Regions from separate parts of the Paenibacillus humicola genome, predicted to be linked through region 1. Evidence: a T-box and tRNA genes for the amino acid it is inferred to sense, from the RefSeq annotation. Region 1 holds a T-box; the other regions hold tRNA genes.
The links. A T-box is a leader RNA that pairs with one kind of tRNA and senses whether it is charged. The one in region 1 lies ahead of leuS (leucine--tRNA ligase), so its partner is inferred to be a tRNA-Leu.
Positions count from the first base shown of each region.

Region 2: it has a tRNA-Leu gene. The T-box ahead of leuS (leucine--tRNA ligase) is inferred to sense a tRNA for this amino acid. The anticodon was not compared.
Region 3: it has a tRNA-Leu gene. The T-box ahead of leuS (leucine--tRNA ligase) is inferred to sense a tRNA for this amino acid. The anticodon was not compared.

Region 1 covers NZ_JAQGPL010000001.1:3,822,019-3,831,663, forward strand. Annotated here, with positions in the region: gene PD282_RS17745 (helix-hairpin-helix domain-containing protein) at 1-37, opposite strand, end outside; gene comER (late competence protein ComER) at 271-1,110, shown strand; gene leuS (leucine--tRNA ligase) at 1,178-3,616, opposite strand; T-box leader at 3,676-3,922, opposite strand; gene PD282_RS17760 (class I SAM-dependent DNA methyltransferase) at 3,985-4,758, opposite strand; gene PD282_RS17765 (CvfB family protein) at 4,832-5,785, opposite strand; gene rsfS (ribosome silencing factor) at 5,782-6,129, opposite strand; gene yqeK (bis(5'-nucleosyl)-tetraphosphatase (symmetrical) YqeK) at 6,126-6,701, opposite strand; gene nadD (nicotinate-nucleotide adenylyltransferase) at 6,691-7,281, opposite strand; gene yhbY (ribosome assembly RNA-binding protein YhbY) at 7,356-7,646, opposite strand; gene aroE (shikimate dehydrogenase) at 7,675-8,574, opposite strand; gene yqeH (ribosome biogenesis GTPase YqeH) at 8,650-9,645, opposite strand, start outside.
Region 2 covers NZ_JAQGPL010000001.1:1,965,731-1,975,375, forward strand. Annotated here, with positions in the region: gene PD282_RS09120 (sensor histidine kinase) at 25-1,767, shown strand; gene PD282_RS09125 (response regulator) at 1,785-3,236, shown strand; gene PD282_RS09130 (hypothetical protein) at 3,504-4,178, shown strand; gene PD282_RS09135 (MraY family glycosyltransferase) at 4,381-5,343, shown strand; tRNA gene PD282_RS09140 (tRNA-Leu) at 5,416-5,502, shown strand; gene PD282_RS09145 (fumarylacetoacetate hydrolase family protein) at 5,838-6,599, shown strand; gene PD282_RS09150 (malate synthase G) at 6,623-8,806, shown strand; gene PD282_RS09155 (oxidoreductase) at 8,887-9,645, opposite strand, start outside.
Region 3 covers NZ_JAQGPL010000001.1:1,941,640-1,951,284, forward strand. Annotated here, with positions in the region: gene PD282_RS09015 (xanthine phosphoribosyltransferase) at 70-639, shown strand; gene PD282_RS09020 (hypothetical protein) at 730-1,050, shown strand; gene PD282_RS09025 (hypothetical protein) at 1,141-1,356, shown strand; gene PD282_RS09030 (TFIIB-type zinc ribbon-containing protein) at 1,451-1,747, shown strand; tRNA gene PD282_RS09035 (tRNA-Leu) at 1,872-1,955, shown strand; gene PD282_RS09040 (3-hydroxyacyl-CoA dehydrogenase family protein) at 2,266-3,204, shown strand; gene PD282_RS09045 (SMP-30/gluconolactonase/LRE family protein) at 3,499-4,380, shown strand; gene PD282_RS09050 (aldo/keto reductase) at 4,437-5,444, shown strand; gene PD282_RS09055 (DUF4432 family protein) at 5,460-6,461, shown strand; gene PD282_RS09060 (beta-N-acetylhexosaminidase family protein) at 6,493-8,619, shown strand; gene PD282_RS09065 (response regulator transcription factor) at 8,591-9,645, shown strand, end outside.

The DNA.
Region 1 (9,645 bases):
TATCCCGCCGGCCCAGCCGCTTGTTGAACATCTGCATGTTCGAGCCTCCCATTCGAAATCGTTAATTTTTCTTCTCTTTCCGTCAAAACCCGGGTTATCTGGCCATGCTGCCCCGCATATTGTAGTAAGAGCGCTTGGGCGTCCGCCGGTTTCGACAAGCAGCAGGCGGCAGTACGCATCAAGCCGATCCGTCCATATGCGCGTACCCCCGATTAGCGGCTCGAGCCGAAAGCCGGGACACCTTACGCGCAACGTCAGGGAGGAATTGTGATGAATGTCGGTTTTATCGGAATCGGAAGCATGGGCAGCCTGCTAATCGAGGCCTTTATCGGCTCGGGCGCGCTCGAACCGTCGCAAATAACGGCCAGCAACCGTACATTTGCCAAAGCGGAGCGGCTCGCCTACCGGCATTTCGGCCTGCGTGCCGTCCCTACGAACCGCGAAGCGGCCGAAAAACGCGACATGATTTTCTTATGCATCAAGCCCCACGAATATAAAAACGTGATCGAGGATTTGCGCGGCGTGCTGGAGCCGCATCAGCTGGTGATCTCGATCACGAGCCCGGTGCTGCTCGACCAGCTCGAAGAGCTGCTGCCGTGCAAAATTGCCAAGGTCATCCCGAGCATCACGAACTATTTGTGCTGCGGCTCGACGCTGTGCATGTACGGCAGCCGGGTAACGGCCGCCGACCGGGCGCAGCTGAACGGTCTCCTGGCCGCGATCAGCGAACCGCTTGTTATCGACGAAAAACATACCCGGATCGTCTCCGACCTGTCCAGCTGCGGACCCGCTTTCATGGCCTTCGTGCTGCAGCGGTTCGTTGACGCCGCCGTCGAGGAAACCGGTATCGACCGCAGCGAAGCCCTGCTCATCGCCAGCACGATGCTGCTCGGCACCGGCCAGCTGCTTACCGAGGGCGGCATGACGCCTGAGGAGCTGCAGGCGCGCGTCGCCGTTCCCGGCGGCATTACCGCCAAAGCGCTGGCGCTGCTGGAACGGGAGCTGGACGGTGTCTTCAATGCCGTCATCAAGACGACCCATGCGAAATACCGCGACGATCTGGAGCATTTGGCCGTCGCCTTAAACAGCAAAGAGGTGAACGGCTCTTAACGCATGCTTTGCGTTAAGAAGCCCTCACCTCTTTGTCTATTTTTTGCCGCATGCAGCCGAAGCGGCGTCAGTTCGCGACAATATTGACGAGCTTGCCTTTGACGGCAATGACTTTGCGCACCGTTTTACCGGCGGTCGCTTCCTTGACCTTCTCCGACCGCTTCGCGGTCTCCTCCATCTCCGGGGCTTCCATGTCGGCCGGAATCGACAGGCGATCGACGATTTTACCGTTTACCTGCACCACGATTTCGATCTCCTGATCGACCGTCCACGCCTCTTCATAAGACGGCCACGGCTCGTAGGTCACCGATTCGCCATGGCCTAACTTCGCCCACAGCTCTTCGGCGATATGCGGCGCGAGCGGCGACAGCATTTGCACGAAATGCTCCATCGCCTTCCGCGGCAGCGTTTCCGCTTTGTACGCATCGTTGACGAAAATCATCAACTGGCTGATCGCAGTGTTAAACCGCAGATGCTCGTAGTCGTCGCCAACCTTCTTGATCGTCCGGTTCCATGTGCGCTTGAACGATTCGGCCGCTTCGCCGTCCGCAATGCGCGGGTTTAGCCCGCCGTCCTCGCCGACGAACAGCCGCCAAACGCGGGCGAGGAACCGGGACATGCCCTCCACGCCGTTCGTATTCCACGGCTTCGTCGCCTCAAGCGGCCCCATAAACATTTCATACATCCGCAGCGTGTCCGCCCCGAATTCGCCGACGATATCGTCCGGATTGATCACGTTGCCGCGCGATTTGGACATTTTCTCGTTGTTCGTGCCGAGAATCATGCCCTGGTTAACCAGCTTATGGAACGGCTCTTTCGTCGCGACGACGCCAAGGTCGTACAGCACCTTGTGCCAAAAACGCGCATACAGCAAATGGAGCACCGCATGCTCCGCGCCTCCGATGTACAGATCGACCGGCAGCCATTCCTTCTGCTTCTCCGGCGAGCAAAGCTCCTTGTCGTTATGCGGGTCGATAAAACGCAGGTAATACCAGCAGCTCCCCGCCCACTGCGGCATCGTGTTCGTCTCGCGGCGCGCCTTCATGCCGGTCTCCGGGTCCACCGTCTCGACCCATTCCTTCACGTTGGCCAGCGGCGATTCGCCCGTTCCCGACGGCTTGATCTGCTCGACGTCCGGCAGCCGAAGCGGCAGCTGGTCCTCCGGCACCGGCTTCATCGTGCCGTCCTCCAGATGCAGGATCGGGATCGGCTCGCCCCAATAGCGCTGGCGGCTGAACAGCCAGTCGCGCAGCCGGTACGTCACCTTCCCCTTGCCCCTGCCGCTCGCTTCCAGCTTTTCGATCATCCGTTTGATGGCAGCTTCGTTATGCAGCCCGTTCAGAAAATCCGAATTCACGTGCGGGCCGTCGCCGGCGAACGCTTCCTTCGACAGATCGCCGCCCTGCACGACCTCAACGATCGGCAGCTCGAACTGCTTGGCGAATTCCCAGTCGCGCTGGTCGTGCCCCGGCACCGCCATAATGGCGCCCGTGCCGTAGCCGGCCAGCACGTAATCGGCGATCCAAATCGGCACCTTCGCGCCGTTAACCGGATTGACCGCGTACGCGCCGGTAAAGACGCCGGTTTTGTCCTTCGCCAAATCCGTCCGCTCGAGATCGCTCTTGCGCGCCGCCGCTTCCCGGTACGCTTCAACCGCAGCTTTCTGCTCCGGCGAAGCGATTTTCTCCACCAGCTCGTGCTCCGGCGCAAGGACGCAGTACGTGGCGCCGAACAGCGTGTCCGGACGGGTCGTAAAGACGACGAGCGACTCGTCGTACCCGTCGACCGCAAACGTCACCTCCGCGCCCTTCGATTTGCCGATCCAGTTGCGCTGCATGTCCTTGATGCTCTCGGACCAGTCCAGCTCTTCGAGATCCTCCAGCAGCCGTTCGGCATATTCCGTAATTTTCAGCACCCATTGGCGCATCGGCTTGCGGATGACCGGATGGCCGCCTCGTTCGCTGAGGCCGTTGATCACTTCCTCGTTCGCAAGCACCGTCCCGAGCGCGGGGCACCAGTTCACGGGCACCTCGGCAACATAGGCCAGTCCCTTCTTATACAGCTGGATGAAAATCCACTGCGTCCATTTGTGATAATCGGGATCGGTCGTACTGAATTCCCGGTCCCAGTCGTATGAGAAGCCGAGCGATTTGATCTGGCGGCGAAAGTTGTTGATGTTCTTCACCGTAATGTCGCGCGGATGCTCGCCGGTATCGAGCGCGTGCTGCTCCGCCGGCAGTCCGAACGCGTCCCAGCCCATCGGATGCAGCACGTTATAGCCGCGCATCCGTTTGTAGCGGGATACGATGTCCGTTGCCGTATAGCCTTCCGGATGGCCGACGTGCAGCCCGGCCCCAGACGGATACGGGAACATGTCGAGCGCATAAAATTTCGGTTTGTCCGGGTCTTCTTTCGTTTGAAACGTCTTGTGCCGATCCCAATATTGCTGCCATTTCGGCTCCAGCTCCTGCGGACGGTAGCCAAATTCCTGACGATCCTGCGCCATCTTCTTGTCCTCCCTGATCTTGACGAAAATGCAAAAAACCTCCCGCCCCCAGCGTTAACGCTAGGGACGGGAGGACTCGTCTCCCGTGGTACCACCCTAGTTAGCGGCAGGCATGCTTTGCCGCCGCTCACTCGAAGCCCTTATCGCGGGCGAAACGGCGCGTTTCGCGGCGGCGGACGACGGTCTGCGGCCAGTTTGACGCGCGGCTCCAAGGCGAGTTCGTCTCCGCGCCGGACCGGCTTGCACCAACCGCCGGTTCTCTGATCCGGGCGCGTTAAAACTACTGCTCCTCTTCAAAGCCTGCATTAAAAAATGTTAGTTCGATTATAAAAAAGCGTTTGCGGCCTGTCAAGCGCGGACCGCCCGAATTATTTCACCGCGGCGAAAAAAATCCGTTCCGATTCGGCGTTCGGCGGCTCCAGCCGGAAGTCGGCATAGATTTCGATGTTCCCGAAGCCCGCTCTGGCCAGCGCGCCGCGGAGCCAAGCCGGTTCATACGCCCGCTGCACGTGCGTTTCCTCGATCCGGGCATACCGCGCGTCGCGCGACTCGCCCTCGCGGGCGAAAATCGTCAGTTTATGCTCGATTTCGGTCCGCTCCCGATCGAGCTCGCACGTCCATATATAAGCGATATCGCGTTCGTCCAGCACGAAGGGCTGTTCGCCGGCGTAGCGCGCGAGCGTCCGCGGAGCGTGAACGTCGAACAGAAAAACGCCTCCGCTCTTCAACTGTCCGTACGCGGCCCGGAACGCCGCCTCGACGTCGTCCTCCTCCGTCAAATAATTGACGCAGTCGCAGAACGAGATGACGGCGTCGACCGGCTGCGGAAGCTCCCAGTCGCGCATATCCTGCTGCAGCCAGCGGATAGAACCCTCCTGCGTGCGGAACGTATGCTGCGGCGAGGCGTCCCATTTGTTGCGTCCGATCGTCAGCATTTCCGCCGACAGATCGATGGCGTAAACGTGAAAGCCCGACCGCGCCAGCGGAATCGACAGGTTGCCCGTCCCGCAGCCCAAATCGGCGATCGTCTTCGGAACGCCATACCGTTCCCAGCAGGATCTGGCGAAACGCATCCATTCAGGGTAAGGCATATCCTCCATCAGACGGTCGTACACAGCCGCGAATTGCCGGTAAGCATGCATCGATGTCATCCTCCCATGATGTAAAATCGTTCACCGGTCATGACGGGCATTTGTCCCGCACTGCCGGCTTTTTTTAGTCCGTCCCCCCGGCCTCCGGGCCGTCCCCGTCGCGGTGCCCGTCCTTACCGGACGCTCCGGCCGCCTCTTCGGCCTGAACCAGCTCGGTCCAGCCGCCCAGCTGCTTCGCGCGGCCGTCGCGCATCAGCTTGCCGACCGCGCGCTTGAACGCCGATTTGCTGATGCCGAACTTCTGCTTAATGATATCGGCCGGCGTTTCGTCGGAATACGGCATTCTGCCGCCTGGCCGCTCTTCCAGAAAGGCCAGAATCCGGTCGGCATCCTCCACGCGGCCGACTTCCTTCGGAGGAACCATCGACAGGTTGACCCGCCCGTCCTCGCGCACGAACGTTACTCGCGCGCGGGCGCGCTCGCCCAGCCTTAACGGATGCGAACGCTCGCTTTCCGGAATGAGCCCCATGGCGCCGAAGCCGATCACGCCGCCGTCGATCAGGACAAAGGAACCGAGCTTCAGCGTTTTGGTCACCCAGCCCTCCACCCAAGTATGGCGCCAGGCTGACGGCACGCGAAAAGCCAGCTTCGCCAGCTGCTCCTCGCTTGCCGTTTTCGCCACCAGGCGGCCGGCTTTGTCGTGCGCGAGCGTCACGTACACTTCGTCGCCGCGCTGCGGCCGCAGCTCCTTCGCTTCCGGCTGCTCCGACATCGGCAGCAGCAGCTGGCGGCCGAGCCCCATCTCCAGAAATGCGCCGATGCGCGGGTGAAGATCGGCCACGGCCAGCCGGGCCACATCGCCGAGCGTAATCAGCGGCTTTTTCATCGTGGCGGCCGGACGGTCTTCCGAATCAAAGTACAGGAACACGTCGACTTCTGCGCCCGGCTTCGGTTTTTTGTCGATGATTTCCGTATAATGCATCAGCACTTCCGAGTCGCCGTCGGTCAGGAAAAAGCCGTAGGGCGGCACTTCGCGCGCCACCCTCAGCTTTTGTATCGTCCCCGCAATGAGGCTCATGCGAACTCCACGACCTTCGCGTCGGACCAAAGCCGCTCCAGGCTGTAATATTCGCGCTCGTCGCGGTGGAACACGTGAACGACGACATCACCGAGATCGACCAGCACCCACCTTGCCGAATCCATCCCTTCAACGCCGCGCACGCGCGCTCCGCTTTCTTCCGCCCGCTTGCGAATTTCCGTCGTGATCGCCTGCACCTGCGTATCGGAATTACCGTGGCAGATTACAAAATAATCCGCCACCAGCGATACGCCCGTCAGATTGAGCGCCACGATTTGATGCGCTTTTTTGTCCTCCGCCGCAGCCACCACGAGCTGCATCAGTTCGTCCGCTTTCACCGTCATTGCTCAGCCTCCCGCACCGTTAAAATCAAATCATTGCGCGCCGCCACCGTCAATGGATAAATCCTTTTGCCCTGCGCCAGCAAATATGAAATCGTCGAGTCGAACCCGGCGATCAGCGCCTTCTCCAAACTATGCTCGGCTAATTCCCGGATTTTATGCACCCCGGGAAAATCGCGTCCGGGCTCCATATAGTCGGCCAGGCAGACGATTTTGTCGAGCAGCGTCATGCGCTCCCGTCCCGACGTATGGTAGCGGATCGCGTCCAGCACCTGATGGTCGGACACGCCGTAATCCCGCTCCGCCACGAACGCGCCGACAGGCGCGTGCCACAGTTCCTTATCATAGTCCAGCAGATCGGCGGGCAGTCCCTGCCCGCGGATGATCGTTTCCATCCTCGCCGTCGGCCAATACTTCGCCACATCGTGCAAAATCGCCGCCCGGTCCGCCTTCTCCGGGTCCCCGCCGAAACGCTCGGCGAGCTTGACCGCCGTCTCCATGACGCCGAGCGTATGCGCCCACCGGCGCTCCGGCATTTCAGCGCGAACCGCTTCCATCATCGTGTTACGATTCATACAGACCGTTCCTTTTTATAAACGAATACACTTTCTCGGGCACGAGGAAACGAATCGACCGTCCTTCGGCGCAGCGCTTCCGTATATCCGTTGACGATATGCCGATTTGCGGCATTTGCGCGATGCGCAGCTTTCCGCTAATAAAAGCAGGCAGCCTGTCCTTGTCGATGGATTCTCCCGGCCGTTCGACCCCGATAAAATCGACGACGTCCGCCAGCTCCTCGATCCGGTGCCATTTCGGCAGATCATTGACACGGTCGGAGCCGATGATATAGCTGAACGTTCTGCCCGGGTACAGCTCTTGAAGCGACCGCACCGTATCGATCGAATAGCTCGTGCCGCCGCGCTCCAGCTCGATATCCATCGCCCGGAAATGCGGCTGAAAATCGATGGCGCGGTATACCATTTCGAGCCGGAATCCGCCGTCCGCCTCGGGCTCGCCAGCCTTAAGCGGCGGCTTGCAGGACGGGACGAACCATATCTCGTCCAGCCCGCATGTCTCGCGCGCCGTCTCGGCAGCAAGCAAATGGCCGAAATGAATCGGGTCGAACGTGCCGCCCATTATGCCGACTTTTAACACCGTAACCTTTTCCTCCCCGCAGCAGCACGTGCGGATACTCCGCCCGACAACCGCCGATATCGAGACGCGGCCGCCTATGGCAGCTCAATCGTCTTATGATCCTTCGATTCCTTGTAGAGCACGATCGTCTTGCCGATCACTTGGACGAGCTCGGCGCCCGCTTCCGCCGCGACCCATTCCCCGATCTCCTTCGGGTCGTCCAGGCAGTTGTTCAGCACCGAAACCTTCAGCAGCTCCCGCTTTTCGATCGCTTCCTGCACATGGCGGACGAGATGCTCGTTCGCGCCTCCTTTGCCCACCTGAAATACCGGTGTCAAATGGTGCGCGAGCGCCCGCAGATGTCGTTTTTGCTTCCCTGTCAGCATCGTATTGTTCGTTCCTTCGTCGTCAATTTTAACGTTCGCGTCCGAGCGCCTCCAGCACCGTCTCGCGCATTGCCGCCACCGGGGCGGGCACACCTGTCCAGTACTCGAATGCATATGCGCCCTGGTAAATAAACATGCCCAGCCCGCCGTGAATGCGGCAGCCCCGATCCTCCGCCGAGGACAGAAAACGGGTCGTCAGCGGATTGTATATCAAATCGCTCGCGACCGTGCCGGGCTTCAGCCACGACGGGTCGAACGGAACCTCGTCCACGTTCGGATGCATGCCCGCCGGCGTCGTATTGATCACGATGTCGGCTTCCGCGCAGGCGTCCCGCAGCCGGTCCCAGCCGATCGCGCGAAGGTCGGCGCTTCCTTTAAACGCTTCAGCCAGCGCCTGGGCGCGTTCCGGCGTCCGGTTCACGATCGTGATCCGCCCTGGCGATTCTTTGCACAGCGCGTAGAGGATCCCGCGCGTCGCCCCGCCGGCGCCGACGATCAGCACATGCTTGCCGGCGAGCTCCGGCTCCGCTTCTTCCTTGAGCGACCGGACATAGCCGATGCCGTCCGTGTTAAAGCCGATCAGCCTTCCGTCTTCGTTCACAATCGTATTGACGGCGCCGATCGCTTCCGCACTTTCGTCGATTTCGTCCAGAAACGGCATGATGTCCAGCTTGTGCGGAATCGTCACGTTGACGCCGCGGATGCCCATGGCCCTCACGCCGGCGGCAAAGTCGCCGAGCCGCTCCTTCATTATATGAAAGGCGATATACATTCCGTTCACGCCCGTTTCTTGAAAAGCCCGGTTCAGCATAACCGGCGATTTGGAATGGCGGACCGGATCGCCGATGACGCAGTACAGCGTCGTATGACTGTCGACCGCCCATGCGGTGCCGGCCTGTGCCGCCGCCCCGCCGCTCGTCGTCCCCATGAAACGTTCACTCTCCCAACATGCAGACCTTTAAGCCGTTTTTCGTTCCGAGCGTAAAGCTGCCGCCTGCCGCGGTTAAATCAGCGCATCCCGCAGCAGCACCCGGACGCCCTTCGGTGCAAAAACGTCGATCAGCGCGCCTTCGCCGCCGTTGACGTGCACCCAGCCGAGGCCAGAAATAAACACATCGTTGTCGCCGCCGCGCTTCACCGTCAGCCGGTGGCGCGTCCATTCCGGCATATCCGCCAGCTGCTCACGGCTCGGCGGGGCGAGCATTTCGCCGCGGTGCTCGGCGTACAGCTCGTCCGCCCGCTCCAGCTTCGTCCGATGAACGGAAAGCGCGTTCGAGATATACAGCGTAAACGACTGCCGCGCGCCTTCCACAAAATCGATCCGGGCCAGCGCACCGATGAACAGCGTCTGCCGGTCGTTCAGCTGATAGACGAGCTGTTTGACCGGCTTGTCCGGAAGCAGCGCCTGCAGCACGCCGCGCGGGACGATTTCCGTCATCCGGTGGGCATAGACAATGCCCGGCGTATCGATGATATCGTTACCGTCGTCCAGCGGGATGTGTACCGCATCCAGCGTCGTTCCCGGGTATCGGGACGTCGTCAGCTCGCGTCCAAGGTCGCTGTAATCGCGGATCAGCTTATTGATCAGCGTCGATTTCCCGACATTTGTCGCGCCGACGACATACACGTCGCGGCGGCCGCGGTGCCTGCCAAGCGCTTCGATCACGTGCTCGAAGCCGAAGCCCCGCTTGGCGCTGCACAGGACGATGTCGACGGTCCGCAGTCCCTGCGCCTTCGCCTGCTTCTGCACCCAGTTGCGAAGGCGGTTCAGGTTGATTCCTTTTGGCAGCAGATCGATTTTGTTCGCGACGAGCAGTACGGGATTGCTGCCGACAAACCGCTGCAGGCCGGAAATCAGACTGCCTTCGAAGTCGAAAATATCGACGATATGTACGACAAGGCTGTCCGTAGCGGCGATGCCGCCCAGCAGCCTGAGAAAGTCGTCCTGGTCGACGGCGACCGAGGACGCTTCGTTGTAGTTTTTGATGCGGAAGCACCG
Region 2 (9,645 bases), 1.9 Mb from region 1:
TTGGTCAGGAAGGTGACCGAACTTGTGAAAACGCTTTTATCGATTCTGAAAGGACCGCGTTCCTTAAGGAACAAGCTGTTTGCCGTCCTGCTGTCCAGCACGCTCATCCCGCTCGCTCTAATCGGGACGATCTCGTATTATACGATTTATTCCGTGCTCGAGCACAAGATCGAAGACGGCATCCGCAGCAATTTGAGCCAGACGAAGCAGTCGCTCGAAACGTCGCTCAACCATCTCAAATACGTCTCGCAGCAGCTGTCCCTTGACGGCAGCGTCGGCCAGAACCTGTCCATTTATTTGGCGACGACCGATCTGTACGAGAAAAAGCTGAGGCGCGACGAGGTGGTCGACGAACTGAATCTGATCAGCTTTTCCAATCCGAGCCTCGGCATGGTCTGCTACTATATGCCGCAGGAGCGGAAAGTGCTGTTCGCCAACTATTGCCCGGCCTCCGGGCTCGATCTCGCCGGTCTGCCGGTATTCGACGATTACAGCGACTCCCTTGGGTTCGCTTATTACGGGCCGCATGGTTCGCTGAACAGCCTGAACGGCAAGCCGGTGCTGTCGATCGCGCGCGAGGCCGGGCTGGACAATAAGTCGCTTTATATTTACATCGAAACCGAAGGCGTGCAGAGCATCTTCGGCGACAGCGGCGACGGAGGGGGCGGCGGCTTCGGCGACGGCGCAAGCCTGCTGATCGTCGACCACAACGGCATCGTCACGTACAGCCGGTCCGAGTCGTTCCCGGTCGGCAGCCGGTATGCGGCGCAGCGAAGCGGCAGCGGCGATTATTTGTTTCCCGACGCGAGCAGCCAGGGCTGGAGCATCGTCAGCGTAATTCCGCGGGCGGACTACAACCGGGAAATCAATGAGTGGCTGCTGCGCTTCTTTGTCCTCGGGATCTCCTCCCTCGGTGTCAGCGTGCTGTTCGCCTGGGCCGTCTGGCGGACGGTGTACCGCCCGCTGCGCAGCCTGAGCCGGGAAATCGCGCTCATTTCGCGCAGCCATTTTCTGTCGCCGCTCAAGTTTACGGACGTGAAGGAATTCGACTTTTTGCTGCTGCGGTTTCAGGACATGCGGATGCGCATTCGCGAGCTGCTGCACGAAGTGAAGGAGAAGGAGAAACGAAAGGCAGCGCTCGAGGTCGAAAAGCTGATGCACCAGATCAACCCCCATTTTACCCACAACACGCTCGATACGATCCGTTGGCTGGCGCGCATGGAAGGCCACGACGAAATCGACCGGCTCGTCTCCACGCTGAACAAGGTGCTCTATTACAACCTCGGCAAAGGCAAAACGGCCACGATCGGGGACGAGCTCGGGGCGCTCGCCAATTACGTTACGCTGCAGCAGATCCGTTATAATTTCAAGTTCGACGTGCGGATCGATACCGACCCCGCCGTGCGGGACGCGCATATTCCGCGCTTCATCCTGCAGCCGCTCGTCGAGAACGCGCTGTACCACGGCGGCATGGCGGACGATGGCGTCATTCAGGTGACGATCGGGCGGGAGACGGACGGGCGGATCGGCATCCGCGTGACGGATAACGGAACCGGCATGGACGAGGAGGCGGTGCAGCGGCTGCTGCTGGGGCCGGACGAGCGGGATGGAGATGAGCGAAGTCCGCGCGGCAAGGCGGGCTTAGGGATCGGGATCCGATACGTCCGCCGTATGATCGACGTACAGTTCGGCGGCAGGGCCGACTTCCGGATCGACAGCGAAATCGGATTCGGTACAACGATTCGGATCCTCTTTCCATTCGAATGAAAGGAGCGTTAACAAGAATGAACGTGCTGATAGTAGACGACGACCATCTGGTGCGGAAAGGAATCGTTTCCCTGATGCCGTGGGACGACTTCGGGCTGAGGGTTGTAGGCGAGGCGGAGAACGGCCTGAGAGCACTCCAGTTTCTGGAAACCCATCCGGTCGATCTCATCATGACGGATATCGCCATGCCGAACATGTCGGGCATCGACCTGCTGCGCGAGGTGCAGAAGCGGTATCCCGGCATTTGGCTTGTCATGCTGACGTTTTACCAGGATTTCGAATACGTGCAGGAGGCGCTTCGGCTCGGCGCTATCGATTACATCGCCAAGGTGGAGCTGGAGAAGGACAACATGCACGACATTTTGGGCCGGATCGTGCGCAGGATGACGGAAGGCCAGGCAGGGCGTGGCGTTTCCGGAGAAGCGGCAGCCGCCGGTTCCGATGTCTCCGGCCCTGTTCCGGCCGGGGCGCAGCGGGCGCTGCTGCTTGTTTCGACGGGCCCGGAGGAGGACTATCCGGGCGGCCTGTTCGCACCGGCGCAGCGGCGGTCGTTATGCGAAATCGGCCGCGGCGTGTGGCTGCTGCCGGAGCTGCCGCCGGTACAGGAAGATGAGCTGCTTTCGGAATGGAACAAACATGCGGGGATGTCCAGCCGGTGGGCGGCCGTCCGGGTATCCGGCATTTGCGAAAGCAACCGGAACCGGGTTTGCAAGCTGCTGGCCGAGTATATGAAGCACGGCTTTTTCTACGAATACCGGCCGGGACGCGGCGTGTACAGCGTCGATCTCGGCGCGCTCGAGCGGGAAGCGAAGCCGCCGACCGAGCATGAGCTTTACCTGCTGCGCGAGCGGTGGTTGTCGCCGGAGCTGGCCTACGACGAGGCGGCGTTCCGGCGGCTGACGGCCGAGCTGGAGGCGTTCCGGCCTGCGTGCGACAAGCTGGAAAGCTTCTTTTACGAGGTGTTTATGCAGTGGAAGAAGTACGTTTCGTTCGATCCCGCCGCTTTGCTCGAAGGGGCGTCCTTACGCAGCTGGGCCGACTGGGCTATTGTGCTGGAGAAGGCGAGGAAGGCGATCCGGAGCGCATTTCTTGGCCATCATTATTCCGAAGACATGATGACGGGCATGATGCGGGCGGTCGATTATATCAACCGGAACATCGGGCTCGACCTGAGACTGACGGAGGTGGCGGAGCGCGTTCATATCAGCCGCAGCTACTTCAGCGAATGCTTCAAGAACATTACGGGCAAAACGTTTCACGAATATATGCTCGACGAGCGGATCGATGCCGCGAAGAAGCTGCTCTGCGAGACGAACGAGCCGATATACCGGATTGCCGAGCGGTGCGGGTATCCCGACGAGAAATATTTCAGCAAAGTGTTTCGCAAAAAGGTCGGCGTGCTTCCGAGCGAAATCCGGCGAAAACGGCACGGCCGGGAGGCCGGGCGGACGCGCGATGCAAGCCGTTGAACGGACCGGAAGCGTCATGCGTAATCTCAATGCGCGGCTCGGCACTGAACGCGCTCCGGACACAGTCAGCCGGCCTACGGACCTGGTGCGCAGAAGAGGTGTGCAATCGCCCGGGAAAAGGTGGAAATTCGCCCGCTGCGACGAATCGCCGCTCTTCAGCCGAAGACGTTTCTCCTCTCGGCGGGCGATGGAAGACGCTCCCTGCCGCTCCGCATTCCGCCGTATAATGGGTCACAGCTTCATCAATCCGTACAGGGAGGGATCGATATGAGCCGAAAATGGTATGCCGGAGCGCTGCTGCTGCTTTTGCTTTTTGCAACCGCCTGCAGCAAGGCGGCGGACAGCGGCGCAAATGCGCCGGCAAACGGAAGCGCCGGAACAGCTGCCGCGGACGCGGACGGCGGAGCCAAGCCGGACGCCGGCGCCAAACCGGAAGATCCGTATGCGCCGGAGCCGGAGCCCGTGACGGTCAGCATCGCGCAAATGCTGCCGCCCGGCGACTCCGGTCTGCCGCCGGGTCAAACCGTGGAAAACAACGTCATGACGAAGTTTTACGAGGATGCGCTGAACATCAAGCTGACGCGGGAATGGAGCGCCGTCCAGGGCGACCCGTACAACCAGAAGGTGATGCTTGCCATCGCCAGCCGCGAAATTCCCGACGCGATGCAGGTGAACGAGGAGCAGCTGCGCCTCTTGGAACGCGACGAGCGGGCGCATGCCGATTCCGCAGGACGTCTACGACCGCATGTCGCCGCGCGTGCAGCGGCTGTTCCGCATGGAGGATATTTCGGACCGGTACGAGCCGATGGACAACGTCTACGGCTTGTATCACATCCGTTGACGTTTGAACGGTCGAATGGAGTAACGTTTGCCGCTTCAGCGCATAAACCGGTTGCCAAAAACAGGGACCGGTTTATTTTTTATGCCATCGGTTCCTGCTGAGCATCGATCGGCCAAATTTGACGGAAGGCAGCGGACCTGCCGCAAGGTGAGTAATTTTTAATATGCCCCAAAAGCCGCGGATGGGCGCGGATTCCGCGGACGCGCCGTTTTTCGGACACGGTTTCGACGTTGACTTTGCAATTGGTTTTTGCTTACAATCGATTTGGTGGAAAGGAAACCAAGTGCCGGGAAGGAGAAAACCATGAGTTATCTTTTGGCGTTCGCGCTGTCATTCTGTATTGTCATCGGCCTTATTCCTCCGTTCAAAAAGCTTGCGCTTCGCATCGGATTCGTCGACAAGCCGCAATCCGGCAACCAACGCAAAATTCACCGCGACCCGATCCCGCTGACGGCGGGAATCGCGATCTATATCGGCTTTGCCGTCACGTTTCTGCTGTTCCTGCATGAATCGTGGGAAAGAACGGGGGCCATACTCGGCGGAGGCCTGCTGATTCTGCTCATCGGCATCGTCGACGACTGGTACAAAACGAACGGACGTGAATTTCCGGCGCTTCCCAAAACGATCGTGCAGGTCGGGGCCGCCGTGCTCGTATACGCATCCGGCGTCGTCTTTTCCGGCTTTCAGAACCCGCTAAACGGGGCTTACATAACGCTGCCCGAGTGGATGCAGTTTGCGTTTACCGTTCTATGGATTTTCGGCGTGACGACGGTCATTAATTTCTCCGACGGCATGGACGGGCTTGCCGGCGGCTTGTCCGCCATTTCCGGCGGAACGCTGCTGGTTGTGGCGCTCGTCATGGGACAGCAGGGCTCCGCCATGATGGCGGTCATGACGGTCGGCGTATCGCTCGGCTATCTCATTTTCAACCGGCCGCCGGCCAAAGTCTTTATGGGCGATTCGGGAGCGACCTTCCTCGGCTTCGTGCTCGGCGTAGTGGCGCTCGACGGCGCCTTCAAGCAGGCGACGCTGTTCTCGCTGTTCATTCCCATTCTGGCGATCGGCGTTCCGATATTGGACAATATCCGCGTCGTCATCCAGCGCATGGTGAAGGGCGTGCCGATCTACAAGGCGGATGCTTCGCAGGCGCATTTTCGGCTGCTGGCGAGCGGCATGAAGCCGGTTCAGGTCGTATCGTTTCTATATTTGCTGAACCTGTGCTTCGGGCTGTTCTCGATCGTGCTGCTGCTCGCGCAGTGGAAATGATCCGGATGAAAAAAGTTTGACTTCGCAGGACAAGCATGCTATTATCTTTCTTGTCGCTGTAAAAAGCGGTATGCGGTCGTGGCGGAATTGGCAGACGCGCTAGATTCAGGTTCTAGTGGTGTAATAGCCGTGGAGGTTCAAGTCCTCTCGACCGCACCATATATGACATTGAAGCCCTTCGGATAATCCGAAGGGCTTTTCGTTTTTGAATCGCAGTCTTCGGGAGTATAACCCAGCCACGTGTTCCCGCACCCAGGCTTGAACGCACCTTATGCGGATAAGCGGCGCTTTGTCCGGCAGACAGCCGTCCTGCCAATTGCTAGCAGGGATGGTCCGCACGTTCCCGGTCCGGCTTTTTCCTGCAAGCTTTTTTTCGTTCCGGGCCGCGCAACGCCGCCGGGATTGCATTGACAGAGCGCCAAATCTATGGGAAACTGATTTTGAACCGTATTTAGAACGGTGTTCAAAATAATGAACAGAGAGTGATGCGAAACATGAAACTGGTCCGATTTATTCAAAGCGGCGATACCGTGACGCGAAGCGGCGTGCTCGAAGGCGACGTCATCCGCGAATTTGCGGGGGACATGTACGGGCCGCTGCAGTTAACGGGAAACACGCTGCCGCTCGCAGAGGTTCTGCTGAAGGCGCCGGTCGAACCGAGGCATATTATCGGGATTGGCAAAAACTTTGTCGCCGCGGGAGATCCGAAGCCTGAGATTCCCGAGCTGCCGATCTTCTTCTACAAGCCGGTGACGACGGTGGTCGGCCCCGACGAACCGGTCCTTTTGCCTCCCGGCACTCCCGGAATCAAATTTGAAGCGGAGCTTGCCGTTATTATCGGCCGCCGGACCCGGAACATCGAGCCGGCCGAAGCGGACGCCGCGATTTTCGGGTATACGGTCGCCAACGATTTTGGCGCCACCGATTATTTTCACCCGGAAGGACACTGGACGGTCGGCAAAGCGTTCGATACGTTCTGTCCGCTCGGCCCGGTTGTGGAAACCGAATTCGATTACCGGTCGGCGCACATTCAGGCGACGGTGAACGGGAACGTTTTGCAGGATGCCCCGATGGAGCTGATCATTACGCCGGTCGACGTCATGATTTCCCGCATCAGCCGGTTCATGACGCTCATGCCTGGAGACGTGATCCTGACAGGCACGCCCGCGGGAGCGGAGATGGTCGGCGACGGCGATATCGTCGATTGCTTTATTGAAGGCATCGGCCATTTGCGGAACCGAATCGCACAGTCCTAACATTTTGAAAAGAGGGGAAACCAATGGAACGCTACAAGCAGATCGGAAACCTTCAGGTTGCAGAGACGTTATACGATTTTATTCATTCCGCCGCGCTTCCCGGCACCGAATTGGACGAAGAGCGGTTCTGGGCCGATTTCGAACGGCTGATCGCCGATCTTGGGCCCCGGAACAAAGAGCTCCTCGCGAAAAGGGACGAGCTGCAGAAGCAAATCGACGAGTGGCACGGACAAAATCGCGACCGGTTCGATTTTGCGGCGTACAAGGCGTTTCTGGAGGAGATCGGCTATTTGGAAGCCGAGCCGGACGATTTTCATATCGGCACCGAGAACGTCGACTCCGAAATCGCGCTGCAGGCCGGTCCGCAGCTGGTCGTTCCGGTCAATAACGCCCGTTATGCGCTGAACGCCGCAAACGCGCGCTGGGGAAGCCTGTACGATGCGCTTTATGGAAGCGATGTCATCGGCGAAGAGGACGGCGCCGGACGGACGGGCGGCTACAATCCGGCGCGCGGCGTCAAAGTTGTCGCTTATGCCCGCGGCGTATTGGATCAAGCTGCGCCTCTGACGCAGGGTTCTCATGCGGATGCGGCGGGCTATACAATCGCGGACGGCCGGCTGGCCGTAGCGATGGCCGGCGGGCAGACGGCAGGCTTGAAGGAGCCCTCCAAGCTGGCGGGCTATCGCGGCGATCCGGCGAAGCCGGAAGCGATTTTGCTGGTCAATAACGGGCTTCATATCGAAATCCAGATCGACCGCTCGCACCCGATCGGCAAGACGGACAAAGCCGGCGTCAAGGACATCCTCCTGGAAGCCGCGACGACGACGATCATGGACTGCGAGGATTCGGTTACGGCGGTGGACGCCGAGGATAAAGTGCAGGTATACGCCAACTGGCTCGGCTTGATGAAAGGCGATTTGACCGCAACCTTCCCGAAGGGCGGCCAAATGATGACGAGGTCTCTGGAGCCCGACCGTTATTATACGTCGATTTCCGGCGAGGAGCTGCGGCTGAGAGGGCGCTCGCTGCTTTTTGTCCGCAACGTCGGACATTTGATGACAATCGATGCGGTGCTGGGTCCGGACGGGCAGGAAATTCCCGAAGGCATTTTGGACGCCGTGGTGACGAGCCTGATCGCCAAGCATGATTTGCTCCGCGGCGGATCGACCGTCAATTCGGAGGCCGGTTCGATCTATATCGTCAAACCGAAGATGCACGGCTCCGCGGAGGTCGCGTTTGCCGACGAGCTGTTCAACCGGGTGGAAGAAATGCTCGGGCTCAGCCGCCATTCGATCAAGATCGGCATTATGGACGAGGAGCGCCGCACCTCTCTCAATTTGAGAGCGTGCATCCGCGCGGCGAAGGACCGGATCGCGTTTATTAATACGGGTTTCCTGGATCGGACGGGGGACGAGATTCACACCTCGATGGAAGCGGGCGCTATGATTCGCAAGAACAACATGAAATCGTCGGCCTGGCTGCAGGCTTACGAGCAATCGAACGTCGCGAGCGGCCTGGCGGCCGGACTGCAGGGCCGCGCCCAAATCGGCAAAGGCATGTGGGCCATGCCGGACCTGATGAAGGATATGCTCGAGCAGAAAGTCGGGCAGCTGAAGGCCGGCTGCAACACGGCTTGGGTGCCGTCCCCGACGGCGGCGACGCTGCATGCGCTGCACTATCATCAGGTGAACGTACGATCTGTTCAGGATGAACTGAAAAACGCCATCCGAAGCTACCGGGATGAAATTCTGACCCTTCCCGTCGAAGGCAAGCCGGCTTGGTCGCCCGAGGAAATCAAACAGGAGCTGGACAATAACGCTCAAGGTATTCTCGGCTATGTCGTCAGGTGGGTGGAGCAGGGCATCGGCTGTTCGAAGGTGCCGGACATCAACAACGTCGGGCTGATGGAAGACCGCGCCACGCTTCGCATTTCCAGCCAGCATATGGCGAACTGGCTGCGACACGGCATTTGCACGCGGGAGCAAATCCTGGAGACCATGAAGCGCATGGCCAAAGTGGTCGACGGGCAGAACGCCGGAGATCCGAATTATCGGCCGATGGCGCCGGATTTCGAACGGTCGATCGCGTTTCAGGCCGCATGCGAGCTCGTCTTCGAAGGCGGCGCGCAGCCGAGCGGCTATACGGAGCCGATCCTTCACCGCAGGCGCAAAGAATTTAAAGCGAAGACTCGCGTTTCCAACGCGTAACCTGGTATGAAAAGAAATGCAGGCGGCTTCCACGCGCCATCCGGCGGCGGGAAGCCGCCTGCATTCGTTTAACGGCCCGCTTATTTCCGGATGACTCCGGAAACGTATTCGTTCTCTTTCTCCGGGTCAAAATCCGTCGAGACGCTGAGCGATTCCCAGCGGTCCGTTTCGGCGAGACGCGCCTTGTCGACCGCGCGCGCGTAGGCGACCGCATCTTTGCCGAGCAGCAGCCGCAGGGGAGGATTTTCCTCGTTCACGGCGGCAATAATGGCCAGCGCGGCTTTATCCGGGTCGCCGTTCGGCTGATTTTGACGAATATGCTTCAACAAGGCGCCGACCGTATCCCGGTAAGGGGGAGCCGGTTCTACATGGCTCATCGACGAGCCGCCCCAATCGGTCCGGAATCCGCCCGGCTCGACGATGGTTACTTTGATTCCGAGCGGCGCGACTTCTTGATGCAGCACTTCGCTGAAGCCTTCGACGGCCCATTTGGCCGACTGGTAGGGGGCGAGTCCCGGAGCGCCGGTACGCCCGCCGATCGAAGAGATTTGGACGATATGCCCGAAGCCCTGTTCCCTCAGCACGGGGATCGCCGCTTTGGTCACGTTCACGACACCCCAGAAATTCGTTTCGAACTGCGCCCTGAAATCGTCGAACGTCGTTTGCTCGATCGATGATATGTTGCCGTAGCCGGCATTGTTAACGAGCACGTCCAGGCTGCCGAAGGCGTCGACGGCGGAACGGACGGCCGCTTCGGCCTGTTCGGCGTTCGTCACGTCAAGGGAAACGGCGCTTACCCGCTCGCCGTAGCGCTCGACAAGTCCGGCCAGCTGCTCGGG
Region 3 (9,645 bases), 1.9 Mb from region 1:
GCATTATTGCACTTCGGCGTGCGCTTGTGGTACGTTTAAATGAAAAAGGTTTTCGGTGGAGGGAAAGCGATGGAACTGTTAAAAGAACGCATTTTGCGCGAAGCTGTAATTATTAACGACGATGTCCTCAAGCTCGATGCGCTGCTAAACCATCAGGTGGATCCTCTGCTGACGATGGAGATGGGCCGGGAGTTTGCCCGCCGGTTCGCGGAAGATCCGATTACGAAGGTGATCACCGTGGAATCGTCCGGCATTCCGGTCGCATTCGCTGCCGCGCTCGCGCTGAACGTGCCGCTTCTTTTTGCCAGACGGAAAAAGACGCTGATCGCCGATCCCGACGCGCTGTGCGAGCGTGTGCCTTCGTTTACGAAAGGAATCGTCACCGACATCATGGTATCCAAGCAATTTTTGACGGAGGACGACACGGTGCTGTTCATCGACGATATTATCGCCAACGGCGATGCGGCGCGCGGGCTGATCAAAATTATCGAGCGGTCGGGAGCGAAGCTGGCCGGACTCGGCATCGTCGTCGAGAAATCGTTCCAGGCCGGAGCCCGGACAATCCGCGAGCAGGGCATTCGCATCGAATCGCTGGTCCGCATCGGCTCGCTGGAAGGCGGAAAAATCCGGTTCGAGTAGACGAACCGATCGGTGTCCAAAATCAGTCTCTTTTCGTGCAGCGCCTTTTGATCTATAATGTTCCTAAGTGACCGAGGGGAGGCATGAAGCATGGGGAATCTGAATGCGGAATTTTTACTGTCCAAGCTGGCCGGCGCGAAAGAACACTTCGAGCGCGCGCTCGATTGCAAACATACGGAATTTGACGACTTGTATCCTTATATGATCGAGCATCCTCAATTTTTCTGGTATAAACGGTATGTCGCATGGTCGGAGCTGCTGACGATCGTCAAATTGTCCGAAGAGCTCGGCGTCGATTGGCGGAAGCAGTTTTCGCAGAAGCAGGCGGATTACGTGACGGGCCGCGTCATGTCGTCCCGCGTTCTCGACGAATGGTACGAGACGAACGATTCGAAGGAACACGTAGGCTAACGGGCTGGCCGTAATGACAAGCTGCGGACCTGGGGCGACGGCTTTTGCCGTTCGTTTCAGGTCCATTTTACCTGTAAGGGGGAATATCGCGTGATTTCGGAAGAGGAGCTGGACGCTTACCGCCTGAATGGCACGCAGGTGCGCGTCGTCCGCGACGCGCTGGAAATGAACGACGTCGTCGGCACGGTCGTCGCCTGGGATGCGGAAAGCGTCGTTATCCGCAAAGCGAACCGGCGGGTCGTCAAGCTGAGCAGAAGCTACCGGTACGAGCCGGCTTCGCAGCCGAGAACGAACGCCGCCGACTAGCGGCGGAAGGAAGGTTGAAACCTGTTCGGCTTTTCAACGTAGAACCCTCTAAAGAGGCCTGTTTGAACGGCCGGAATGAATGGAGGCGTTCATGATGAAGTGTCCGGTTTGTGAAAATGTCCGGATGCGCGAAGTGGAACGGGAAGGCGTGCTCATCGACGTTTGCCCCGACTGCAAGGGCGTTTGGCTGGATCGCGGGGAATTGGACAAACTCATGCAGGGCGAACGGGAATACCGGGAATATGACGACGACGACCGTTTTGAGGGAAAATTCGACGAGCACAAAAGCCGGCCGCACGACAGCGGCGGATACGGCGGCTACGACAAGCACGGCCACAAGCGCCGGAAGAAAAAATCGATGTTTGACGTTTTCGGCGATATATTCGACTAATCGTTCGGCGCCCGCTTATTTGTTAGAAAATTGGAACTTCACGTCCGCGCCTTGACTTGCACCGCAGCCGGGTGGTACGATAGCACATGTGACTGCGCGGCAAGGCGCGGTACGATAAAGCTTTGCGGTCATGGCGGAATTGGCAGACGCGCTAGATTCAGGTTCTAGTGGTGTAACAACCGTGGAGGTTCAAGTCCTCTTGACCGCATACAGGATTGAAAAAACTCTTCTGCGCAAGTGCCGCAGAAGAGTTTTTTGCCGCAAGCCGAATTTTCGGCACATCCGGGACGACGCTTTAATCAAGCCGGTACTTAAGGTATAAGTGGGCGTATAAATGAAAACATCTCCACACGGCGGAAGGCAGTGTTATAATGAGTGTTGCGAACGCTTCCACCATTCAATTACGGGCGGCGTTTATTCGTCGCGGCGTACATAAGGAAAGCTTGGATCGCGTCACGAATCAAGGACGTAACGGGTGATCGTCAACATCATTCGGTCACGCCGAAGGAGGAGAAGAGATGGAGAAGCTTACCGTATTGGGCGCGGGGCTGATGGGCCATTCCATAGCGCTTACGGCCGCATGGGCCAAGATGGAGGTGAAGCTGCAGGGAATCGACCAGCCCGACTTGGAACGCGCGGATAAAGGCATTCGGGACAAGCTTGCGCTGCTGGATGCAAACGGCTTGATCGAGCCTGGGGAGCGGGAACGGATTCGGGAAAGAATTACGCTGCTGACGTCGGTCGAGGACGCCGTCGACGGCGCGACCTTCGTCATCGAAGCGATTCCGGAGCAGCTTCAGCTGAAACAGCAGTTTTACGAAAAGCTGGACGACCTGTGCGGCAGCGGCACCGTGCTGGCCAGCAACACGTCGGGTCTCAGCCCGACGGCGATCGCACGCGATATGAAACGGCCGTCCCGGATGGTCGTTACGCATTTTTGGAATCCGGCGCACCTGATTCCTCTGGTCGAGGTCGTGCGCGGCGAGCATACGGACGACGAGACCGTCGGACGGGCGATGACCCTGCTCCGCGAAATGAACAAAAAGCCGATCGAAGTGAAGAAGGACATTCCCGGTTTTGTCGGCAACCGGCTGCAGTACGCGCTGTTCCGCGAAGCCCAGCATATTTTGGCGACCGGAGCCGCGACGCAGGAGGACATCGACACGGCCGTGACGATGAGCCTTGGGCGCAGGCTGCCGATCACGGGGCCTTTTATGACGGCGGACATGGGCGGACTGGAAGTGTTTGATTCCATCTCCTCATATTTGTTCAAGGATTTGAACAACGACGGCGAGTCGCTGGCGGCGATGCGGAAGCTGGTGGACGACGGGCATTACGGGCAAAAGAACGGCGAAGGCTTTTACGACTGGACGCCGGAACTGTCCGAACGTATGAGCAGGCAGCGCGAGCAGGAGCTGATTCGCTTCCTGAAGCAGGATATGGAGCGGAAGGAATAACCCGGAATGTGAAGCGTCACCAATAACGAACTCTTTTCTAATAGGAGCGGCGAGGAAATCGCGGCCAGGCATACGCTCGGCGCAGACCGAGTACCGGGCTGCGTTTTCTTTTTTTTCTCCGAAAGGGCGGGGAATCGGCGACCATAAAAAAGTGTAACGGATATTAAATTCGTTACAGCAGCCGGGCGGGCGGCGAATGGTACAATTTAGTGAGCCTCTTTTATTGAACTTACGCGGATGCGGGTGTAAGATCACATTATGTACGCGTGTCCATTTTGAAAGGAGAATCGGCGAATGAACATCATCCGTTATTCCGCCGGGCTGGACGGCATCGTTCCCGAAGGCCGGGAAATCCGGAAGCTCGCGACCGGCTATTCGTTTGCGGAAGGTCCCGTCTGGTGTCCGCGGACGAGCCGGCTGTTTTTTACGGATTTTCCGAATCAGCGCATCCACGTCTGGAGCGAAGCGGAAGGGGCGCGTCTTTTCAAGGAGAAGAGCGGCCGTGCGGTCGGCATGGCGATGGACGCGGAAGGCCGGCTTATCCTTTGCGAATCGCTGGAGCGGCGGATTTCCCGCATCGAGCCGGACGGATCGGTGACACCGCTGGCGACGCATTATAATGGAGACCGGCTCAACAACACGAACGACGTCATCGTCAAAAGGGACGGCTCGCTTTATTTCTCCGATCCGTACAGCGCCATGCTGGGAGGCCCGCGTGATTTGAACTATAACGGCGTATTCCGCTGCGACTTTGCCACTGGTGAGGTCGAGCTGCTGACGGACGAATTCGAACGCCCGAACGGGCTCGCTTTTTCGCCGGACGAAACGCTGCTGTACGTCAACGACACGAACAAGCAGCATATCAAGGTGTACGACGTTGCGCCGGACGGAAGCGTGAGCGGCGGGCGCCTGTTTGCGGAGCTCGACACAAATACCGGGCCCGGCGCCGCAGACGGCATGAAGACGGACGAACGCGGCAACGTATACGTCACCGGTCCGGGCGGGATTTGGATCATCGCGCCATCGGGAGAGCCGCTGGGCCGGATCGAGCTGCCGGAGGTGGCGGCAAACCTATGCTTCGGCGGAAGCCCTGGTTCGGACCGACGGGATATCCTTTACATCACGGCATCGACTTCCCTGTATTGTGTGAGGCTCGAGGTTTGCGGGGCCGCATAAGAGAACGCTTTCATTTTGCGGCAATACATTTTCAATCGAATCGGGAGGAATGGACAATGAAATACGGTTATTTGGGACGGTCGGGCATGCGGGTCAGCCGCTTGTGCCTGGGTACGGCGGCATTCGGCAGCTCGATCAAGCGGCCGGGCGAATACGGCAGCGTGACGGAGCAGGAGGCGCACCGCATTATGGACGCCGCGCTGGATGCGGGCATCAACTTTTTCGATACGGCCAACGTTTACGGCGACCTTGGCCAGCGCGGCATTACCGAGGAGATTATCGGGCGCTGGTTCGCCAAAGGCGGCAACCGCCGCGAGCGGGTCGTGCTCGGCACGAAGGTCGGGCGGATGTTCGACGACGATACGATCGACGGGCCGAACAAGCCGCAAGGGCTGTCGCTGTATAAAATCCGCCGCCATTTCGAAGCTTCGCTGCGGCGGCTGCAGACCGACCATATCGAGCTGTACCAGATGCACCATGTGGACCGCAACGTGCTGTGGGAAGAGCTTTGGGAAGCGTTCGAGGGCCTCGTCCGTTCGGGACGAGTCGATTATATCGGATCGTCCAATTTTGCCGGCCGGGATTTGTTGAAAGCGCAATCAAGCGCCAAAGAACGTCATTTTATGGGACTCATTTCCGAGCAGCACGGCTATAACCTGATCAACCGCTTTGCCGAGAACGATACGATTCCGACGGCCAAGGACCTTGGCATCGGCGTCATCATTTTCAGTCCGCTTGCGCGGGGGCTGCTTGCGATCGACATGTCCCGTCCCATTCCCGAGCGGCTCGCCGGCCATGCGCGGAGGCTGCTTGAAACGCACCGGACGCAGATAGAGCAGTATTCCGCCCTGTGCCGCGAGCTGGGCCATAAGGAATCGCATGTCGCGCTGGCCTGGCTGCTCGCCCAGCCGGCAGTCACCGCCCCGATCATCGGGCCGTGTACGGTCGAGGAGCTCGAGGACTGCCTGAAGGCGGTCGAGATCGAGCTGGACGAGCCGACGCTGAAGCGGCTGGACGAAATTTTCCCGACGCCGCGCGAGACGAATCTGTTTCCGCAGCAGTAAGGCGGCTTCGAACCGATGAAACATTCGCCATGCACGATACGCGAAACGACGGCTGCCGGACTCGATAGGCTCGTTTTGGAAAACGGGCTGCTGCAAATAAGTATTTTGGCCGGTAAAGGGGCCGATATCTACGAGTTGATCTACAAGCCGCTGCAGATGGACGTACTGCTGAAGACAGGACCGGGGCTGGACGGCTTTCGCGGCCGAGACCTTGCGGAACGGCGGCTGCGTATGTATTCCGAGATTTACGTTGGCGGCTGGCAGGATTGTCTTCCGCACCGCGCCAGGTACGGCGGCATCGAAATTACCCAGGATAACGGCGGTATCGCCGCCACGCTGCCGTGGGCTTATGAAGTGACGTCAAACACGGAAGACACGGTATCGGTACGCTGCTTCGTGCAGCTGCCGGAAGTCCCGCTCGATGTCGAAAAGACGTTTACGCTTCAAAAGGGCGAATCGACGCTGCATATCACGCAGCGGATCCGGAACAGGGGCGATGCCGCCGCTTCGTTCACATGGACCCAGCATCCCGCGTTCGGCGGAACGTTTCTGGACGAGACCGTCGACGTTGAAGTGCCCGAGGGCTGCATCGCCTTTCACCCCCGGCAGTACGCTGCGGCGCAGGGAAGCGATCCGGCCGCCTTCGAGGAGCCGATCGACCGGATTACGCTGCACGGCGGCGCGCCGCGCGACATCCGGAAGGTGCTGCCGCGAACCGCGAGCGATCAGCTGTTTCTCGTGCTGAAAAACGCCGGCGAGCCCTGGGCGCGGCTGGTGAACCGCCGGAAGGGGCTTGGCGTTCAGCTGCGCTGGCAGCTCGACGCTTTTCCCTACATCCGCTACTGGAGCAGCATCGGACCGGGCATCTATACGGTGGCCGTCGAACCGTCCAACGACGCCTTCGCTTCGCTGGACGATTCGCTCGCGCACGGCACGTATCTGGAGCTGCAGCCGGGCGGGCAATTCGAAACCAGGTATTCGTGCGAGCTATTCGAAACGAATCGTGATCCGGCTTGACCGGAATCCATCAGGAAAGAAGGGCTGTACCATGGCGGTTGCCATTTCCGTTTCGAACGACAAGACGAGGCTGGGGCTTGCGCTCGGCCGGCTGCACGAGGCGCTCGCCGGCATCGGCGAGACGTGGGAATATGGGGTGCCGGACAGTCCGGCGTCCGTGTCCGTCATGATCGCGAGCGGCGCGGAGGAAGCGGCTCTGCTCGGGCTGACGCCGGATCCGAATGTCCGCGCCGAAGGCTTCGAAATTCGCACGGGAGACCGGCAGGGCGTACCGGCCGTATATGTGCTGGCACCGGACGAAACCGGGGCCATGTACGGCGTGTTCGAGCTTGCCGAACGGATCGAGGCGAACGGAAGCCTTGACGGGATCGAAGGCTTCACGGCGAATGCGCGGTTCCCGTTTCGCGCGCTCAAATTCAATCTGCCGTGGTCGAGCTACCGCATGGGCGGCGCCTTCGACCTTCAGCATCAGGCCGTCCGCGATCTCGGCTTCTGGCGCGGCTTCCTCGACATGATGGCGGAAAACCGTTACAATGCGCTGACGCTGTGGAACCTTCACCCGTTCCCGTACATGTTCAGGCCGAAGAACTTTCCCAAAGCTTGTCCGCTCACGGACGATGAGCTGGCGGTATGGAGGACGTATTGGACGTCGCTGTTCCGGATGGCGAAGGAGCGGGGCATCGAGACGTATATGGTCAACTGGAACATCTTCGTCTCGGACGCCTTTAAGGAGCATTACGACGGCGATGCCGTCAGCGACCTGGAGCATTATTTCGGCGACTCGTATTCCACGGACGAGATCAAACGGTACACCCGCGAATGCGTCACACAGATGATCGATGAATACCCCGATTTGACCGGAATCGGCACGTCGCTCGGGGAGCGCATGCACGATATGACTCCGCAGGACCGGCAGACGTGGATTGAGGACGTTTATTACGAAGGCATGAAGCGGGCGGGCCGGCCCGTCAAATTCATTCACCGCGCGCCGTTTTCCGTCGATCCGCACATTACGCGGGATTCGATCGAGCGGAGCGGCCTGCCGGAGCCGGTTTGGGTCGAGGTAAAATTCAACTGGTCCCATGCTTATTCCTCGCCCGAGCTGATGCTGACGCACGGCGGCTCGGCCGGCATGGAGGGCTACTGGAATCCGCAGCCGTCGAACTACAAAATCACCTGGATGGTGCGCAACGAGGATTTCTTCACGCTGCGCTGGGCGCAGCTGGATTTCGTCAGGGCCCATATCGCGGCGAACGGACACGATTACGTCGGCGGCTATTACGTCGGCTCCGAATGCTTCGTTCCGGCCGACGACTATTCCCATGTGAAGGACCATCCTCATATGGAATGGGAATACGCGTACGAGAAAAACTGGCTGTATTATATGCTGTGGGGCAGGCTGCTTTACGATCCGGAGACGCCGGATGCCGTCTTCGAGCAGGCGATCGGCCGCCGGTACGGCAAGCAGGCGGGCGGACCGCTGCTCCGCGCCTATTCGTCCGTCTGCGGCATGCCGATGGCGCTCGCTTCGTTTTTCGCGTTTACGTGGGACTTTACTTTATATGCGGAAGGCTTCATTTCGAGCGACAATTCGAAATGCGATTCTCCCGCCGAGGCGTTCATTTCGCTTGAGGACATGCTCGAGAGCCGAACGTTCGATCCGGCCTATCTGCCGCTCCGGGAGTTTGCGGAACGCGAGGCGCGCGGGGACGATATGGAAGGCCGCGTCACGCCGCTCGCGCTGGCGGACCGGCTGGAAGCGGATGCGAAGCGGGGACTTGAGCTGCTGAAGGAGATCGATTCGCCCGAACGGTCCGCACTGGAATGCGAGAAAGCGGATATTGAGGCATGGGCGAGTCTGGGGCTTTATTTTGCCGCCAAGCTGCGGGCCGGCGTCTGCTGCGCGCGCTATGAGCGGACCGGCGACGCCGCGGAGCTGCGGAAGGCCGCCGAATGGATCGGCACGGAGCATGCCGCCGGCCACTGGGAGCGGCTTGTCGCGGTGACGAAGGAGCATTACCGGGAGCAGCCGCTGCTGCACCTGGGCGCAACGCCTTTTACGTGGGAATTGTTTCGGCCGCAGGTTGCGGCGGATATCGATTTTGTGAACGGAAAAGGGGCGATGGAGCATGTTGAAGGTGATGATCGTCGAGGATGAGGACATCGTCCGGGATGAAATCAAACATTTGATCGACTGGGAAAATCACGGCTTCTCGCTGATCGCCGAAGCGCGGAACGGCCGCGAAGGCTTGCAGCTCTTCGAGGAACGGAACCCGGACATCATCATTTCGGATATTAAGATGCCGGGGCTCGGCGGGCTCGAAATGACGTCCACCATTCTGGACCGGCAGAAGCACAAAAAGGTCATTTTGCTCACCGCATTCGGCGATTTCGATTTTGCGCGGGAAGCGATCAAGCTTGGCATTCATTCCTACGTGCTGAAGCACGAGCTGGACGGCGCCGTGCTGGTGCAGGAGCTGAACAAGGCGAGGCAGCAGATCGAAGAGGAAGAAAGCGCCGAATATTTGGCCCGCAAGGAACATCTCCGGATGTTCCTGAAGCGGGTTGCGGCGCATCCGGACGACGCTTCTCCGGGTCTCGGCCGTCCGTTTCCCTGGCAGGGACGGACGGGCATGTTTATTCTGGGTTTCGACCGTGTGCAGTCGCAAGGGCAGCAGGGGCAAGCAGTGCCGGAAGGCGAAGGGGTGGAGCGCAGCGAGTTTATCGATTTCCTGTATACCCGCCTGTTCAAGGGCGTCGATGCCGAAGCGGCGGATTTGAACGGCCGCGAGGCAGCCGTGTTCGTCCGCGTGCCCGAATCGTTCAGCGAGAAAAAAAGGTACGAATTTTGCTGGTCGTTTGCCCGCCATCTGCAGCAGCGCATTTCGGAGGTATACGGCTGCACGGTATCCATTGCGATCGGGCCGGCGTTCGAGCATGCCCGCGATATCGGAAAATCGCTCCGGACAACGAAGCAAATCTATGCGCTCCGGATGTTCAGCAAAAGCAGCTGCATTCTGACCGATGTGCGGAAAATCGGCGTTCCGGACGGCGAATACGGCGCCGCGGACCGGCTGCTCGCTGAAATACGCGACAGCCTTCAAGCGGAGGAATACGACGTCGCCGTCAAAAAAATCGAAGAGCTGTTTACGCGCCGTCTCGTGGCGCTGCAGGATCCGGCTTT